Regions from separate parts of the Cellvibrio sp. QJXJ genome, predicted to be linked through region 1. Evidence: predicted binding sites of a transcription regulator. Region 1 holds the regulator's gene; each other region holds the start of a gene.
The links. The regulator FNR, encoded in region 1, switches genes on or off when oxygen is low (the NO sensors DNR and NnrR bind a similar motif). The targets are predictions, from matches to a motif close to TTGATNNNNATCAA.
Positions count from the first base shown of each region.

Region 2: the regulator FNR is predicted to act here: its motif matches at 2,097-2,110, upstream of NNX04_RS18405 (hemerythrin domain-containing protein).
Region 3: the regulator FNR is predicted to act here: its motif matches at 1,770-1,783, upstream of NNX04_RS06255 (L-lactate permease).
Region 4: the regulator FNR is predicted to act here: its motif matches at 2,015-2,028, upstream of NNX04_RS16445 (OmpW/AlkL family protein).

Region 1 is NZ_CP101662.1:377,872-381,881, forward strand. Features, by position in the region: gene NNX04_RS01690 (SirB2 family protein) at 181-558, opposite strand; gene NNX04_RS01695 (DUF4202 domain-containing protein) at 612-1,208, opposite strand; gene fnr (fumarate/nitrate reduction transcriptional regulator Fnr) at 1,247-2,005, opposite strand; gene NNX04_RS01705 (cold-shock protein) at 2,398-2,604, shown strand; gene NNX04_RS01710 (GGDEF domain-containing protein) at 2,725-4,010, opposite strand, start outside.
Region 2 is NZ_CP101662.1:4,251,887-4,255,896, reverse strand. Features, by position in the region: gene NNX04_RS18410 (TonB-dependent receptor) at 1-2,022, shown strand, start outside; gene NNX04_RS18405 (hemerythrin domain-containing protein) at 2,235-2,894, shown strand; gene NNX04_RS18400 (NnrS family protein) at 2,914-4,010, shown strand, end outside.
Region 3 is NZ_CP101662.1:1,459,876-1,463,885, reverse strand. Features, by position in the region: gene purU (formyltetrahydrofolate deformylase) at 1-412, shown strand, start outside; gene NNX04_RS06260 (MFS transporter) at 512-1,666, opposite strand; gene NNX04_RS06255 (L-lactate permease) at 1,855-3,468, shown strand; gene NNX04_RS06250 (substrate-binding periplasmic protein) at 3,472-4,010, opposite strand, start outside.
Region 4 is NZ_CP101662.1:3,816,189-3,820,198, reverse strand. Features, by position in the region: gene NNX04_RS16460 (class I SAM-dependent methyltransferase) at 1-729, shown strand, start outside; gene NNX04_RS16455 (BLUF domain-containing protein) at 853-1,392, shown strand; gene NNX04_RS16450 (DUF1993 domain-containing protein) at 1,404-1,934, shown strand; gene NNX04_RS16445 (OmpW/AlkL family protein) at 2,101-2,748, shown strand; gene NNX04_RS16440 (RNA polymerase sigma factor) at 2,925-3,527, shown strand; gene NNX04_RS16435 (FecR family protein) at 3,524-4,010, shown strand, end outside.

The DNA of each region.
Region 1 (4,010 bases):
CTAGGCCAACCCGCAAAAAATACAAATAATTACCCCTTAGCCTCACTATCAGGGGCGATGCTTAATTCAGAAGGTCAAGAGATGGTTGGCTCGGGAGAAACAGAATAGGCGTGGGGAAAATCAGATGATGGGCATGCAAGATCGCACCAGTAGTGATAAACCACTGGTGCGATTGAAACATTAACCGAAGAAACCCATCGGGCTTTTGGTGATGGCGACACTGATGATGTAAGCGAATACTACGAGTGCGTCAATCCATAGAATTTTTTGCACCAGGGGTTTGCTAACTTTAAAGGCACCTACACCCAGAATAATAAAAACAACCAAACCAATAATTTTTGCCATCAACCATGGCTGTTCACCTGGTTTCATGCCCAAATGTACCGCGAGCACAATACCCGAGACCAACATAATGGTGTTGATAATGTGGGGGGCAATTTTTAGCAGTTTTTTATGCAACATGGATGAATTCATAAATAACAAAACACCACGCACTAAAAAAATGAGCAGTGAAAGTACAACAAAAGTTAAATGCAAATGTTTAAGGGCTAAATACACGGTGGTTTCCTTTTTTGTTTATGTGAAAATTATTGAAATTGTCGGTAATAAACTCAGGTGTCCGGGCTGAGCGCTTTACCTACCAGTGCGAGCATGCTGTCACTCAGTGGTAATTTCAGTGCGGCGTCATGGCCCTTGGCTGACATTTTGTTCCAGGTCTTGCGGATAATATCAATCAGTTTTACTTCATCGTGTTTGCTGGCAAAGTCTTCTAAATAAAATTCAATAAACACCAGGCAAATCACATCTTCCAGTGTTTGTACTTCTTCATCGCGCTTTAAACTGCGTTTAAGCAGCAAGTCTTTTACGCGAGAGATGATTCTTTCGTCGTAACCCTGTGCGGCCATAATTTCACCGGCGATATCGCCGTGCATTTGCGCTAAATCCAGACGCCACTTTTTATAGCCGCTACGATCCATTGGGTAGTCAGAGCGCGGAATCTTCCAGCGACAAATATGCTGGCTGCGTGTCGCGAGCTGTAACGCTTCGGATGCATCGGGGCAAAAACGTGACAGCTGTGCACTCATACGTTGGGCATAAATCCATTCTTTGGCAACGGTTTTGCCTTCTACTATTTCGCTATTTGGGTCTTGCAGGTTGGCGGCATCAAATGCGGCGAGGGTGTCTTGCAAACGCTGGTTGCTGATCATTGTAGGTGCTCGTGGTTTATTGCAGGTGCTTGCAGTGGTTAGCAGTGGCCATCGCCATTGGCGATATTGCGCAGCAACTCCATGTTAGTGATGAGGACTTCTTTTTTATCCACAGAAATCACCTCCTGTTTTTGCAAGCGAGTAAAAATACGGCTGACTGTTTCAATGGTCAGGCCCAAATAATTGCCAATATCGGTGCGCGACATAGGTAAGCGGAAGGCATTGGCCGATAGCTGGCGGCGGCTATTGCGGCTGGAAATACTCAGCAGTAGGGCGGCAATGCGCTCTTCGGCGCTGCTTTTGCTCAGCAGGGTAATAATTTGCTGATCCTGGGTAATTTCGCGGCTCATCAATTGAAAAAAGTGACGTTGCAGATTAGGGATTTGCAAGCTCAATTCTTCCATGCGATTAAACGGAATTTCGCACACCGATGCGGTTTCTAATGCGATTACTGAATTGGTGTAGCGATTGTCGGCAATACCATCCATGCCGACTACCTCGCCGGGCAAATAAAACCCGGTGACTTGTTCTTCACCGTTATCACTCAGGGTCAGTGCTTTTACTGCACCCGAACGAATGGCATACACCGAGTGAAAGTGGTCATTAGCGCGATAGAGATAATCGCCTTTTTGTAGCGGTTTACCGCGTTGGATAATACCGTTCAAGCGGTCGATATCCTCAATGTGCAGGCTGATAGGCAGGCAAATAGTATTTAAACGGCAATTGCCGCAGCTGACGCGCTTATCGTGAGGGCAGCTTGAATCCTGGGTTTTTACAATGTTCTGATTAGCTGTCATGGGTCCACCACCTCGAATATAAGACTATGGCAGGAAAACTCCGCGCCAACAGTATGATGAGTGATTGTTGCAGCTTTAACGGGGGCGGTAAATAGTTGATTTAGCTCAAATGTCTGGATAAATTTAATCCTGCGGGAGACGTTGTTGAGTCGTGCTGCTTTATAACCAAAAAGCCATATTCTTTGTTAAAACCCCCTCTTTACTTGCAGTGGGCCGGATAATATATTTATTCCGCTGGCCAGTTAGCAGCATTATTTATGGTAAGTCACATCGTTGTACTAGCAGTGAATCTCTTAGCACCTCGTTTTGTTTTTCATAAGTAAGATCTGAATCCGCCAGCACAATCCCACTTGGGGTATTCATTTTTATTTAAAGAAACATCGAGGTTTATTATGGCTAGAAGCACTGGTACCGTTAAATGGTTCAACGAGTCTAAAGGTTTTGGTTTTATCGCGAGCGAGGCCGGCCAGGACGTATTTGTTCACTACAGCGCAATCAGCGGTTCAGGTTTTAAAACCCTGGCTGAAGGCCAGCGTGTAGAGTTCGACGTAAAACCCGGTCAAAAAGGCCCGCAAGCCGAGAATGTCATTGGTTTGTAATTCGTCGCGCCTGCACATTTGAGCGACCAGTAATAGGAAGCCGCCCGGTGTAATCCCGGGCGGCTTTTTTGTTTTTGATGGGATTATTTTGGATGGGGATAGTAGTGTGGTGGATGTGGGTTAACTCGCCACCATAACGCGGTTGCGACCCGCTTCTTTCGCGCGGTACAGCGCCTGATCCGCCCGCGCGAGCCATGCGCTAAAAGAGGTATCCTGCGCAGAAAAAATAGCTACACCCAAGCTAATCGTTGCGCGCAGTTCTTTGGTCTCGTGATAAGCCGCAGTTGTTGCAATGCGATTGCGCATCCGCTCGGCAAATTGCAGCGCACCTTCTGCGTCGGTTTGCGGCAGTAAAATCACAAATTCTTCGCCTCCATAACGGCTGGCGATATCCATCCCGCGCGCTTCCGCTTGTATCGCCTGCGCAATACTGCGGATCACCGCATCACCCGCGGCGTGACCGTAATGATCATTAATATTTTTAAAATGGTCGATATCCAATATCACCAGTGCGCCGCCGCTGCCCATGCGGCTGGTGCGGAGCCATTCACTGCTCAAGCGTTCATCCATAGTGCGACGGTTGAGCAGACCGGTAAGGCCATCAGTTTGGGCAAGGCACTCCAGGCTTTCGTTGGCACTGTGCAGATCACTTAATAATTCATTGGTTGAGCGTTGCCAGCGGGTAAACAGTTGGTAACCAAAAAATGCGATAAATAAAATAATCATCGCGAATACCCAAAAAAATACCCAAGTGGTCTGCTGCAGAATCATGATGGCATTACTCACTTCAGCACTCATGGAGCTGCTGCTAGTGATAAGCGCGCGATCCAACTGATTGCTCGCTAACTGAATCGTAGCCGCACCGTACACCAGTACACCGGTGGTAATTGCCCCCAGCAGGCGCAATACCGAGCGCCGAACATTGCCGCTGGCAAGGCGTAAATAGGCAGGGTGATGTTGTTGCCAGTGCGCAATCCTGGGCCACAAGAGCGCGAGCAATGGGCCCACAATAAATACACTTTGCAAAAATGCGCCCAGCCACCAACCCTGCCAAATTGCCAGCAGGGCAGTGCGATCAATGTGGTTGGTATAACACCAAATGAGTGCGCCGCTGGAGCTAAAAATGCTCGCCACAAAACTCAGCTGGATATAAAACAATAATGAATTGGAATCGCGTAAGTTTTTATTTGCCGGAATCGCTTGATAGCCAACCGCCAGAATCGCAAAACCCAATGGGTTCGCGCAGGCAAAAATGATCGCCCAATGCCATTGCATGCCCGAATAAAGCGCCAGTGAAAGCGTGGATAAATAAGCAGGAATTGCCCCCCAGCGCCAACCGCAGGTGAGGGTGAGGAATAAACAAATAATCAGGGTAGGGTAAACGGTGATATAAACTGTGACACCGC
Region 2 (4,010 bases), 950 kb from region 1:
TCGCGGGCGCCATTTCTTGACCTGGAACGAGTAGAAATTCTACGCGGCCCGCAAAGTATTCTATTTGGCAAAAACTCGACAGCGGGTGCCATCAGTATCACCACCGCCAAACCGGGCGATGTACACGAAGCCAAACTCACCGCGCTTTACGAACCAGAACATGGCGAGCAGGATATTCGCCTGGTGCTCTCCGGCCCGATTAGCGACACAGTCGGCGGCCGCTTGGCGATATTGGATAGCCGCATCGATGGCTTTATGGAAAACACCACCCTCGGGCGCGACGAATCCGGCGATGAAAACCGTGTTATTCGCGCCACACTGCAATGGCAACCCAGCGATCAGTGGGACATTGTGCTCAAGCTGGAGGACGGCTCCTTTGACAGCAATGGCCGCAATATCGAAGTAGTCAAACCGGTTGAAATTCCTTCGCCACTGACCGGGGTTGCTACGCCCTACGCCAATGCTCTGCAATTCTTTACCCAAGGCCAGTATTTGCTGGATACCACCCACGATTGGAAACGCCAATCCAACGGTGATTTCAGTTACAACGATACCGAAAACGTCACCCTTTCGATTGAACGCGAATTGGGTGAACACACCCTGACGGCGATTACTGGCTACAACGCTTACACCTACGATGAACTCTGCGACTGCGACTTTACCGGCGCCTCGGGCTTCAATATTTTATCCAACGAGGACTACAGCCAGATCAGCCAGGAAATTCGCATCACCTCACCGGAAGATGAGACCATCAGCTACATCGGCGGCTTGTTTTTCCAAAGCAGCTCGATGGAATTTAACGACGCCGTACGGGTTCCTACCGACAGTTTTATCGCCACTGCGTTTACCCCCATTTTGGGCGCAGGAGCGGCCAATTTATTACGCGGTGCTTCATCCAACCGCTCGTTTGAACAAGACACAGATTTAGCCGCCATTTTTGCGCAAGCTACCTGGAACTTCACCGATCTGTCGCGAGTGATAGTGGGCGCGCGCTACACTGAAGAAACCAAAGAGGCGAGCCGCACCCAGTATCACGTCAGCAACAGTGGCGCCGTGTTACCCCAAGGCAGCCCGAGCGATACTTACAACATTATCTGGAGCCAGTTCAAAATCGACCCTCACTCCGTTAGTGGCGAGCGCGACGAGTCCGGTTTCACCCCGCTTATTACCTTGCAGCATGATTTTTGGGGCTCCGATATGGTGTACGCGAGCTACACCACGGGCTTTAAATCGGGTGGTTTCGATGTGCGCGCTAACGCCGCTCCTAATGAGCTGGATGGCATTTATCCGGCCATTGAAGGTACTTGGGAATTTGATGAGGAAAAGGTCGAAAACTTTGAAGTTGGCGCCAAGTTTGTATTGGCTGATGGCGCAGCAGAGCTAAACCTTGCCGCGTTCCGCTCCGAATTTGAAGACATGCAAACCAGCCAGTTTGATGGCAGCCTGAGTTTCAACGTGACCAACGCCGGCCAGGCGGTGGTGCAAGGCCTTGAAGCTGACGGACGCTGGGCGATAATCGATAACCTGATGCTGCGCGGCGGTATGGCTTATATCGACTTTGAATACACTGACTTCCCCAATTCCCAGTGCTACTTTGGTCAGGCAGATAACATTGCACCAATCGGTGACGGAGCCTGTGATGCGACAGGACAGCGCCGTGAATTCACGCCAGAATACCAAGGCAATATCGGTGCGGATTACACCATCAACTTCAGCAATGGCTTGAAATTGGTCAATACGCTCGACCTGATTTACAGCGATGAATACCTGACCACACCATCACTTGACCCGCGCTTCCAGCAGGACGCCTACACCAAGATCAATGCCCGCATTGCACTTAGTGGCGACTCGGACAATTGGGAACTGGCATTGATAGGCAAGAACCTGACGGATGAGTCTATTGTGCCCTATGCCAATGGTTTGCCCGTCGCCTCTACAGTGACCCGCGGTACTGGTTCAGGTTATTACGCCTTCTATGAACGTCCGAAGAGTGTGGCCATTCAAGGCACGATTCGCTTCTAAACTTCACATCAGGATCTACCAACAGGGGGCGCACTTGCGCCCCTTTTGCTTTCTCGCGATTGCGCTGCATCAGCTTGATGCAAATCAATATCACCCCGGCGCATTTACCTAGACTGGGTATTCAACGCCTTGGCTTGCTCAGCAAACTGCTTATAAATCGATAGTCTGCAGCAGATTGCCCACCCGACCCCAACCTTGCGCAGAGGTGGCCTATGAATATGTACTCCTGGAGTTTTACCGACTGGGCCAAAAAGGTAGAGGCTACGGCGGCACTGCTACGTCCGGCCGGCTTGCTGCAACCGGAGACGGCAGGCTACCACTTGTGCGATCTTGCACTGCACGGCGCCGTTCACAACCCATCGCGCAGCTACCGGTTGCGCCTGCAAGATACGCTGCAGAGTTTGGCCAACCAGCGCTACCTTGACGACTGGCAACTGCGCCCCAAATCGCAGTTGATTCACTATATTTGCCGCGAGTTCCACCAGGCACATTTTGCGCAATTGCCCTTGCTGCTGGCGAGCGCGCAACAGTTGCAAGGCACCGCCCAGTCCCGCCAACTGGAACAACTGCAATTACTCATACAACAACTACAAGAGGATTTATTCCCGCATATGCAACACGAGGAGCAGCGTATTTTCCCCGCACTGCTCAAACCGGTAGATTTCGACAGTTTTTGCTCGCTGGCAATACTGCATCACAATCACGACAGTCAGGCATCCCTGCTACAGGCGATGGACAGCCTCTGCCAAGAGTTGCTGGAGGAACATCCCGATCAGGCAGTGACTCACTTCATCACGGAACTGCAAAACTTCACCATGCAACTGCGCCTGCATATAGCGCTGGAAAACAACCTGCTTTTCATCATTGATTAAATAACTGCGGATAACCACTTTGACTAATAGTTCTGTTTCGGCCACGTTTTCCTATCCTTTCCGGGTGTTTTTCCTCGCTACCGCACTCTATGGCATTGCCGTTGTTATCGCCTGGATGAGCTACTTGTTTGGCGGCATTCCCCTGCCGCTGGGCTGGACATCGCTACACTGGCACAGCCACGAAATGCTCTACGGATTCACCAGCGCCGCGATTGCCGGGTTCATCCTCACCGCCGTATGCAACTGGACGGGGGCACCACCACTCAAGGGTGGCAAATTGCTGGCACTGGTGGGGCTCTGGCTCGCCGGGCGCCTTAGCCTATGGACGGCAAGCTGGTTACCGGCAGGCACCGCGATGCTGATTGATGGCTTGTTCTTCCCCATTCTGGCGCTTTATTTACTGCAACTTTTGCTGCGCCACGGCAACCAACGCAACCTCGTATTGGTGGCGATATTGCTCCTGCTCGGCATGGGCAACCTGGCCATGCACTGGGGCTTTTTGACCGGCAAAACCGCATGGCTGGTGCAGGGGGAGCAACTGGCGTTTGGGCTTATCACCCTGATAATGATTGTGATTGGCGGGCGCATTATCCCCGCCTTCAGCCGCAATTGGCTGCGCCAGCGCGGCGGCAATGAGGGCGCAGTGAAATCCTCCAACCGCACCGACGCCATCACCCTGATACTCAGCGCGGCGGTTATTCCGGTTGATGTCTGGCTGGGTTCAGGGACAGTAGCCGCATTGGTGATTCTCGCGGCTGCGGCCGCCAACGCCTGGCGCCTCTGGAGTTGGTCTGGCTGGTTAACGCGCGCCGAGCCACTGCTGTGGATTCTGCACCTGGGTTACGCCTGGATTATTGCGGGCCTACTGCTCAAAGGCATGGCTGCACTCAACCTGATAGCGCCCTCCGTCTGGCAGCACGCACTGGGAGTTGGCGCCATGGGCACCCTGATTCTCGGGGTGATGACCCGCGTCGCTCTCGGCCATACCGGCAGGGCATTAACCCTGCCCACCTTTGGGGTGATTATTTATCTCGCCATCAGTATTGCCGCCTTGAGTCGCGTTCTGGCCGCGCTGGGGTGGATCAATTACTCCTTTGGCCTGATGCTCGCCGCGAG
Region 3 (4,010 bases), 1.1 Mb from region 1:
GCAGCAAGAGGCACAGCTGTGGCAATTAATGCAGGACTTGCAAGCCGAATTTTTAGTGCTCGCGCGCTACATGCAAATTCTTTCTGACGATTTGTGCCGCAAATTAAATGGCCGCGCGATCAATATCCACCACTCATTTCTGCCCGGTTTTAAAGGCGCAAAACCGTATCACCAAGCGTTTGAGCGTGGGGTAAAACTCATCGGCGCTACCGCGCATTTTGTCACGGCGGATTTGGATGAAGGCCCGATTATCGAGCAGTCGGTAGAGCGTGTGTCCCACGTAAATTCACCGGATGAAATGGCAGAGATCGGGCGCGATATTGAAGCGGTAGTGTTGAACCGCGCGGTGCGCTGGCATGCGGAACATCGCGTGTTGTTGAATGGCACCAAGACGGTGGTGTTTTCAAGATAGGTCAGTGCATAACTTCTTTTGGTGAGCAAGCTGGTGACAAAAACGCGGCGATAACATTATCGCCGCGTTTTTTATTGGATCAGATAATGTCGGTGTAAATTATTTGTGAGTTGCTTTTTTGGCCGACATCGCCAGCGCCAATAAACCAAGCGCTACAATCCCGAATGACACGTTCAAACTGCTTAACTCAGCGATAAAACCAATCACCGCTGGCCCCGCTAATAACCCTGCGTAACCCATGCTGACCACGGCAGCAATCGCCAAACCCATTGGCATGGATGTTTGATTGCCGGCGGCGGTAAATAGCACCGGCACTATGTTGGATGCGCCCACGCCAACCAGCGTGAAGCCGATAAAAGCGGTAGGGGTAAAGGGGGTAAGTACAACTAACAAAAAACCACTCGCAGCGCAGAGTCCACCCCAGAACACAACCCGGGTGCCGCCGAGGGCGTTGACAATTTTATCGCCGGTGAAGCGGCCGATGGTCATGGCGACTGAGAAACATGCGAAACCCAAACCGGCGTAAACCGGGTCGATACCGCGTAATGTATTGAGGAATACAGCGCTCCAATCCAGCACTGCACCTTCGGCGAGGAAGGCGACAAAACACAGGCTGCCGATGAGTAATACTTTGCCGCGCGGGATTACAAAAAAAGGTTCGCGTTCGCCGCTAGTACTTTCATTAATATTTTTTGGTAATAAATCTTTTGCACAGTAGGCCAGCATCAGTAAGAGCACGGCGGTAAGGCAGAGCAGGGCGTGAAAGGGCGATAAACCCAGCCACATCAGTACGCTCATGACCACCGCACCAAAGATCCCGCCCAGACTATAAAAGCCGTGGAAGCCCGACATCATCGCGCGGCCGCTGGCTTTTTCTACCACTACCGCTTGCATGTTCATGGCGACGTCCGTGGCACCGAGCATCATGCCGAAAATTAATAAGTTAATGGCCATGCCGGGAATACCGGGGGAAATGGCGAGGCAGACCAAACTCACACACATTAGTAACAAGGTGGTAGTGATAACCCGACGGCAGCCGTAACGATTAACCAGTGGGCCGGTGACCGGCATCGCCAGCAGTGAGCCAACGCCAAAACACAGAATTAATAAACCGAGTGTGGATTCACCAATCGCCAGTCGTGCTTTCACAAATGGAATCAGCGGCGCCCAAGCCGACATGGCGAGGCCGGTAATTAAAAACGCAAAACGGGTGGAGAGGTATTGGGCTGTACCAATAGGGTGGGTGGCAGACATAAGTAAAAACTTCCAGCGAATAAATCAAGCTGCGCACTATACCTGTCGCCAAAACGCAGGGTTAGTGAGGATTTGTAAATCGGATTTGCCCTATCAACTATGCTTGATACAGCGCAAATGGCGCTTGAGCATTTGGACTAGGATAGCCACATGAGATCACCTTTTATTTTTTGCCGGCGGTCGCGCCAATGACCTGGTTGCAATTATTCACCACGCTAGTACCCATTCTGTCAGTGTTTATCCTGCTGGTTTTACTGCGCTTGCCCGCGACCCGCGCTATGCCGCTCAGCCTGTTAATTACCGCTGCGTTTGCCGCCTGGGTGTGGCAGGTATCTGCAGTGCAATTGGCAGCATCGATACTGGAGGGGTGGATTATCGCCTTCACTATTCTGGTGATTGTGTTTGGGGCCATCTTGCTGCTGAACACCCTGACGGCGCTGGGGGCGATTCGGGTTATTTGCGACTGGTTCGCGCGTATCTCGCCGGATCACCGGGTGCAGGTGATTATCATCGCCTGGTTATTTGGTGCATTTTTGGAGGGGGCCAGCGGGTTCGGAACGCCAGCAGCGATAGGTGCGCCTTTGTTGGTCGCTTTGGGTTTTCCCCCGATGGCAGCCGTGGTAATGGCATTAATTGGGGATAGTGCGCCAGTCTCGTTTGGGGCGGTGGGTACGCCGGTGATTGTAGGCATAGGGCAGGGTTTGGCGAATGCGACGCCTGACCGGCTGCAGCAAATTGCCCTTGGTGCCTTGACGCTGGATGTGTTTATCGCCAGCTTTCTCCCGCTGTTAATGGTGGCCATGCTGACGCGCTTTTTTGGTGCCAATCGCAGCTGGCGCGAGGGCTTGCGACTTTGGCGTTTTGCCCTGTTTTCCGGTCTTGCGTTTACCTTACCTGCCTATGGCGTACTGCGCCTGTTGGGGCCGGAATTCCCCAGTATTCTTGGCGCTCTGGTTGGATTGCTGTTAGTCGTTGGCGCCGCACGGCGTCGCTGGTTACTGCCTACCGAGGTCTGGCGCTTGCCGGTTATGACAGATGAATTGCTGCCCCATGCCACCGGCGTTACACAGCTGCCAACGATGGGTTTATTCAAAGCCTGGTTTCCCTACCTGTTGGTAGCAGGGTTATTGGTGCTGACCCGGGTGGATACGCTGCCGTTTAAGGCGCTGTTGCAGTCAGTCAGCATCGAATTTAACGCGTTGCTAGGGACGCAAATTTCTACGCGGGTCGCGCCGCTCTATTTGCCGGGCAGTATTTTTGTGCTGGTCGCCGTGGTGATTGGTTTGTTATATCGCCTGCCATTGGTTGCTACAGGGCAAGTATGGCGAGCATCACTCGGGCGCCTATTACCCACCAGTATTGCGCTGGCGACCTCGGTACCTATGGTGCGCATTTTCCTCAATTCTGGCGAGAACAGCGCGGGTTTGGCGGCCATGCCCAAAGAATTGGGGGTTTTGGCGGCCGACACCTTTGCCAATCAGTGGCCGCTGGTGGCGCCATTTATTGGTGCTTTGGGTAGTTTTATCGCTGGCTCCTCTACCTTTTCCAACATGATGTTTGCGCGCTTGCAGCAGGACGCCGCCCAAACGGCTGACCTGCCCGAACATTGGATTCTGGCGCTGCAGATGCTTGGCGCCAATGCGGGCAATATGGTGTGTGTGCTTAACGTAGTGGCAGCGGTTTCGGTGGTGAAACTGGTAGGGCGGGAGGGCGATGTGATTCGCTACACCTTGGCACCGGCGCTGCTTTATTGTGCCTGCGCAGGTGCTTTGGGATATTTGGTAGTGGCGTTAGTTGTGTGATTGCTAGCGCTCGGTTTTCCGCAGGCTAGCAGTGGGGTTATAAAAACTGCTGTTATCCACGCGGTCCAGAATCTTGCGGTAACTACCATTCTTTTTCAGTTGTTTGAGGCCCTGGTTGAAGGTATTGATCAATGCCTGCGCGTTGGGGTGAGTTTTGCTTGCCAGCAAATAACCCTCTGGTGAACTTAGCGCGGGCTCTATTACCTTGAGTTTGCGCGGGTCTATACTCAGCTGGGCGGCCATGTAAAACCCTGACATCTCATCGGTGGCAAACAAATCCACCCGGTCGGCCATCAGCAATTTTATATTTTGGATGTCCGAGGGCACCATAATCGGGTTGATAACCTGGGCATCAACCGCGCGATAAAAATCCTCTGTGTAGGTAAAGCCCAAGGTGGCGCTCATCCGATACTGGCTTAAATCCCCAAAATTCTTCCAGCGGATGGCATCGCTATTGGTGCGTTGGAAAAAAACCGTGCGGTTGACTATGAGTGGGTCGCTGAACAGCATGGCCTCGCGCCGTTCGCTGTTTTCATACCAGT
Region 4 (4,010 bases), 1.4 Mb from region 1:
GCGGAACACCAGGCCCGTCACGCGGCACGTAACCCGGTGGAAACGCTGGCATTTTTTGGTATTAAACCCGGTGATGTGGTGATTGAAGCCCTGCCGGGCGATGGCTGGTATTCCAAAATCCTGATGCCTTACTTGGGCGCGAATGGCCGTTTGATCGGGGTGGATTACAGCCTGGCGATGTGGCCGGAATTTGGTGGTTTTGCCACGCCGGAATTTATCGAAAAGCGCAAAGCGTGGCCCGCGCAATGGAGTAGCGATGCCAAAAATTGGGGTAGCGCCAAGGCCGAAGCCTATACCTTTGCGGATTTACCCGCCGAATTAACTGGCAAGGCGGATGCGGTATTGTTTATCCGTGCCCTGCACAATTTGGCGCGTTTTGACGCCAAGGGCAATTACCTGCAACAGGCACTGGCCGAGACCCATCGCGTATTAAAACCGGGCGGTTTGGTGGGCGTAGTGCAACATGCCATGAGTGAAGATAAACCCGACGCCTGGGCGGATGGCAGCCGTGGTTATTTGAAAGAGTCGGCGATTGTTGCGGCCATGACCGCCGCCGGTTTTGAGTTAGTGGGCAGCAGCGACATCAACAAAAACCCCAAGGACAACCCACAAGCGGACGACAATGTTTGGCGCTTGTTGCCCAGCTTGAGTGGCACCGAGGCGCAGAAAAACCAGAACCGGATGATTGGTGAATCCAACCGCGTGACTCTACTCTTCAGAAAGAAATAAGCTCGTGCCCGCGTTAAATGGGGCTATATTGGGCACCATTAACGCGGGCTGTTGTCCGAGTATGCTGTTGAATAAACCGCGCGCATACCGCTGCGCGCACCGCCGCAATAGAGGAGCCCAATTGTGGATGATTTAGTGAGACTGGTGTACGCCAGTGAAGCGACCTTTGACGCTGCCGACCAGGGAATTGAGCTGGAAGTGGGGCGGATTCTGACCGAATCGCGCCGCAATAACGCCCGCGCCGAAGTGGGCGGTGTGCTCTATTACGGCAATGGTTATTTTTTCCAATGTTTGGAAGGCCAGCGCGATGCCGTGGTAGAAACCTATCAACGCATTTGCAACGACCCGCGCCACAAGAACGCTAAAGTATTATTGAAAGGTTTCACCAAGCGCCGCCTGTTTCAGAATTGGAGCATGAAATATTTACCCGCTGAAAAAAATCTGCGCGATTTTTTAGCGCAACACAGCCTGACGGAATTTTCACCCTTTGATTACGATCGCGAAATGGTGGGACGTTTGTTAATTTTTTTCCAACAGGCCAAAGAGTCGGGAGAGCTTGCCGAAAACAGCGCCGAGCAACAACAAGCTGTCGCCACTGAAACCAATGAACAATCCAGCAAACAAGCTAAAACCGGTTGGCGCCGGTTATTTAACCGTGGATAGTTGCCTGACGCATGAATAACCACAGCATTAATCCCGGCGCGATTTTTTGCCATTACTTGCAACAACTGAAAGTAATTGTGGAAAAAATTGATCGCCACAGCGGTGGCGACAATGCTCTGCTGCAACACAGTTTGCACCCAGGCATGTTGCCGTTATTGGCGCAGCTGCGCACTGCGGCCAACTTTTCGCTGCGCTGCTGTTGCCCGCTCAGTGCGCGCCCGCGCATTACTTTTGATAATAGCGATGACACTTACGCCGGAGTGCAGTTACAACTCACCCAAACCATTGATTATTTGCAAGCCATTCCCGCTACAGATTTTATTCACGCCACCACCATCATTAGCGACCAGGCAGGTTTCACCAAGTTGCATTTACCCGCCTCGGAATATGCGCAGCTCTATGCTCTGCCCAATTTTTTCTTTCATCTCAGCATGGCTTACGCCATCGCCCGCGCTGTCGGTGTGCCACTGAGCAAAGGCGATTTCGACGGCTATCACCAGTACCCGGACGGATTTTCGTTTGTGCCGGAAACAACTCGTTAACCATTTAAAAAATCGCGCGACTTTGCGTCATATCAAATAATTTTCAGTTAACTTTTTATTTTTTCCTGCGCCGGTATTGATTGATATATATCAATTTTAACAACGGGAATTTTCGTAACACTGCCTCTGTGAATCAACAACAGTTTTAACAGCAGAGGAAAAGAAAATGCGTCAATTAGTCATGGCATTGGTTATCGGCAGCAGCTGCGTTGCACCACTCGCACAAGCGCATGAAGCCGGGGACTTTTTAGTGCGTGTCGGTGTTGCCCAGGTTGCACCCGACGCCAGTAGCGGCACCGTATTAGGCGGCGGGGTGGATGTAGAAGATGCAACCGGCCTTGGTTTCTCCGGCACCTGGTTTGTAACACCGCACATCGGTATTGAAGTATTGGCCGCCCTGCCGTTTGAACACGACATTGTCGGCAGCGGTGCACTCAAAGGGGTGGATATCGGCAGTACCAAACATTTACCGCCCACCATCTCCCTGCAGTATTACCCGCTGAGCCAAGGCAAATTCCAACCCTATGCCGGTATCGGCCTGAACTACACCACCTTTTTTAACACCGATAGCAGCGCGACTCTGGATGCGGCGTTAAATGGCGATACCGATATCTCCCTGAAAGACTCCACTGGCCTTGCGCTGCAAGTGGGCGCCGACCTGCAACTCACCGACAACTGGTATTTGAATGCGGCCGTTTGGAAAATCGATATAGAAACCACTGCGCGTATTTATGTGGATGGCGCCCACGCCGCGAGTGTGGATGTGGCGATTGCCCCATTGGTGTTTATGCTCGGCGCCGCTTACTCCTTTTAAATAAAATTTTTGTGGGGTTATGACATAAATCCCGGACTGAATGGTTCAGTTCGGGATTTTTTGTTTTTGGAGAGCAATTAATCTGGATTTTTTGCTTTATTTGCGGGGGCCGATGGCGGAATATTCTTCGTCTATCGTCATGGACTATGAGGAAATCACCTTGGTGGCTAGAGCCCATGTCTAATAATCAAAAAATAACGAATCAACCGGCGCAGAACGATAGCATTGCGAATGTGTTTATTGCCCTGCGCAGCACCCTGGCGCGCGCGGTTTCGCGCCTGGTACCGCCAAAAGAAGTGGAAGACATAGTGCAGGAAACCTATGTGCGGGTGTGTCAGGTGGATGCGCCGGAACAGATCCAGTTTCCGCGTTCATTTATGTTGCGCACAGCGCAAAACCTGGCGCTGGATCACCTGAAGCGCGCCGAAACGCGGCTGAGCGTCAGCCTGGATGATGAATTGGATTTGGAAGTGGCGGGTTACACCACCCGCGCCGACGATACCTTTGACCGGGTAGCAGCGAACCAGGAATTTGGCTTTTTTTGCGAGGCCGTGCGCCAACTGCCACAACAATGTCGCAAAGCGTTTGTCCTAAAAAAGGTGTACGGCTATACGCAGAAAGAAATTGCACTGAGCTTGAACATCAGTGAAAACACGGTGGAAAAACACATCGCAACCGGCATAAAACGCTGCGCCCAATACATGGCCAGTTTGAAGCAGGGCGGCGATTCGCTATCAACGACGTTACCCAAGGCTCCGAGCGAGAGGAGCAAATCATGAGCAATATTATTGAGTTTCCCAACCGCGAGGCGATTTACGACCAGGCGAGCCTGTGGATCGCGCGTATGGATCGCGAACTGACCAGTGCCGAGCAACAAGAACTGGCGCAGTGGCTCGCCGCTAGCGAGCAGCATCGCAGCGTATTGTTTGAAATGGCCGAACTGTGGGACAAAATGGACAGCCTTGCCCGCCTTGCGGATTTGTTTCAGGCACCCGCCAAACCAGCGCGCCAACCGCGCTTTTACGGTGCTATTGCAGCATCCGTTGCACTTCTGGCGGTGGTGATCGGCTGGAACCTTGCGCCCCAAGTCCCCGGGCAATTGCTGGCGCTGCTGCCATTTCAGGAGCAAGTGGTGGATGGCGTTTATGAAACTGCGGTGGGCGAGCACTCCAACGTTAACCTACCCGACGGCTCGCAACTGGTACTTAATACCAACAGCCGCATCACCGTTAAATACAGCGATGATCACCGTTTATTTTTAC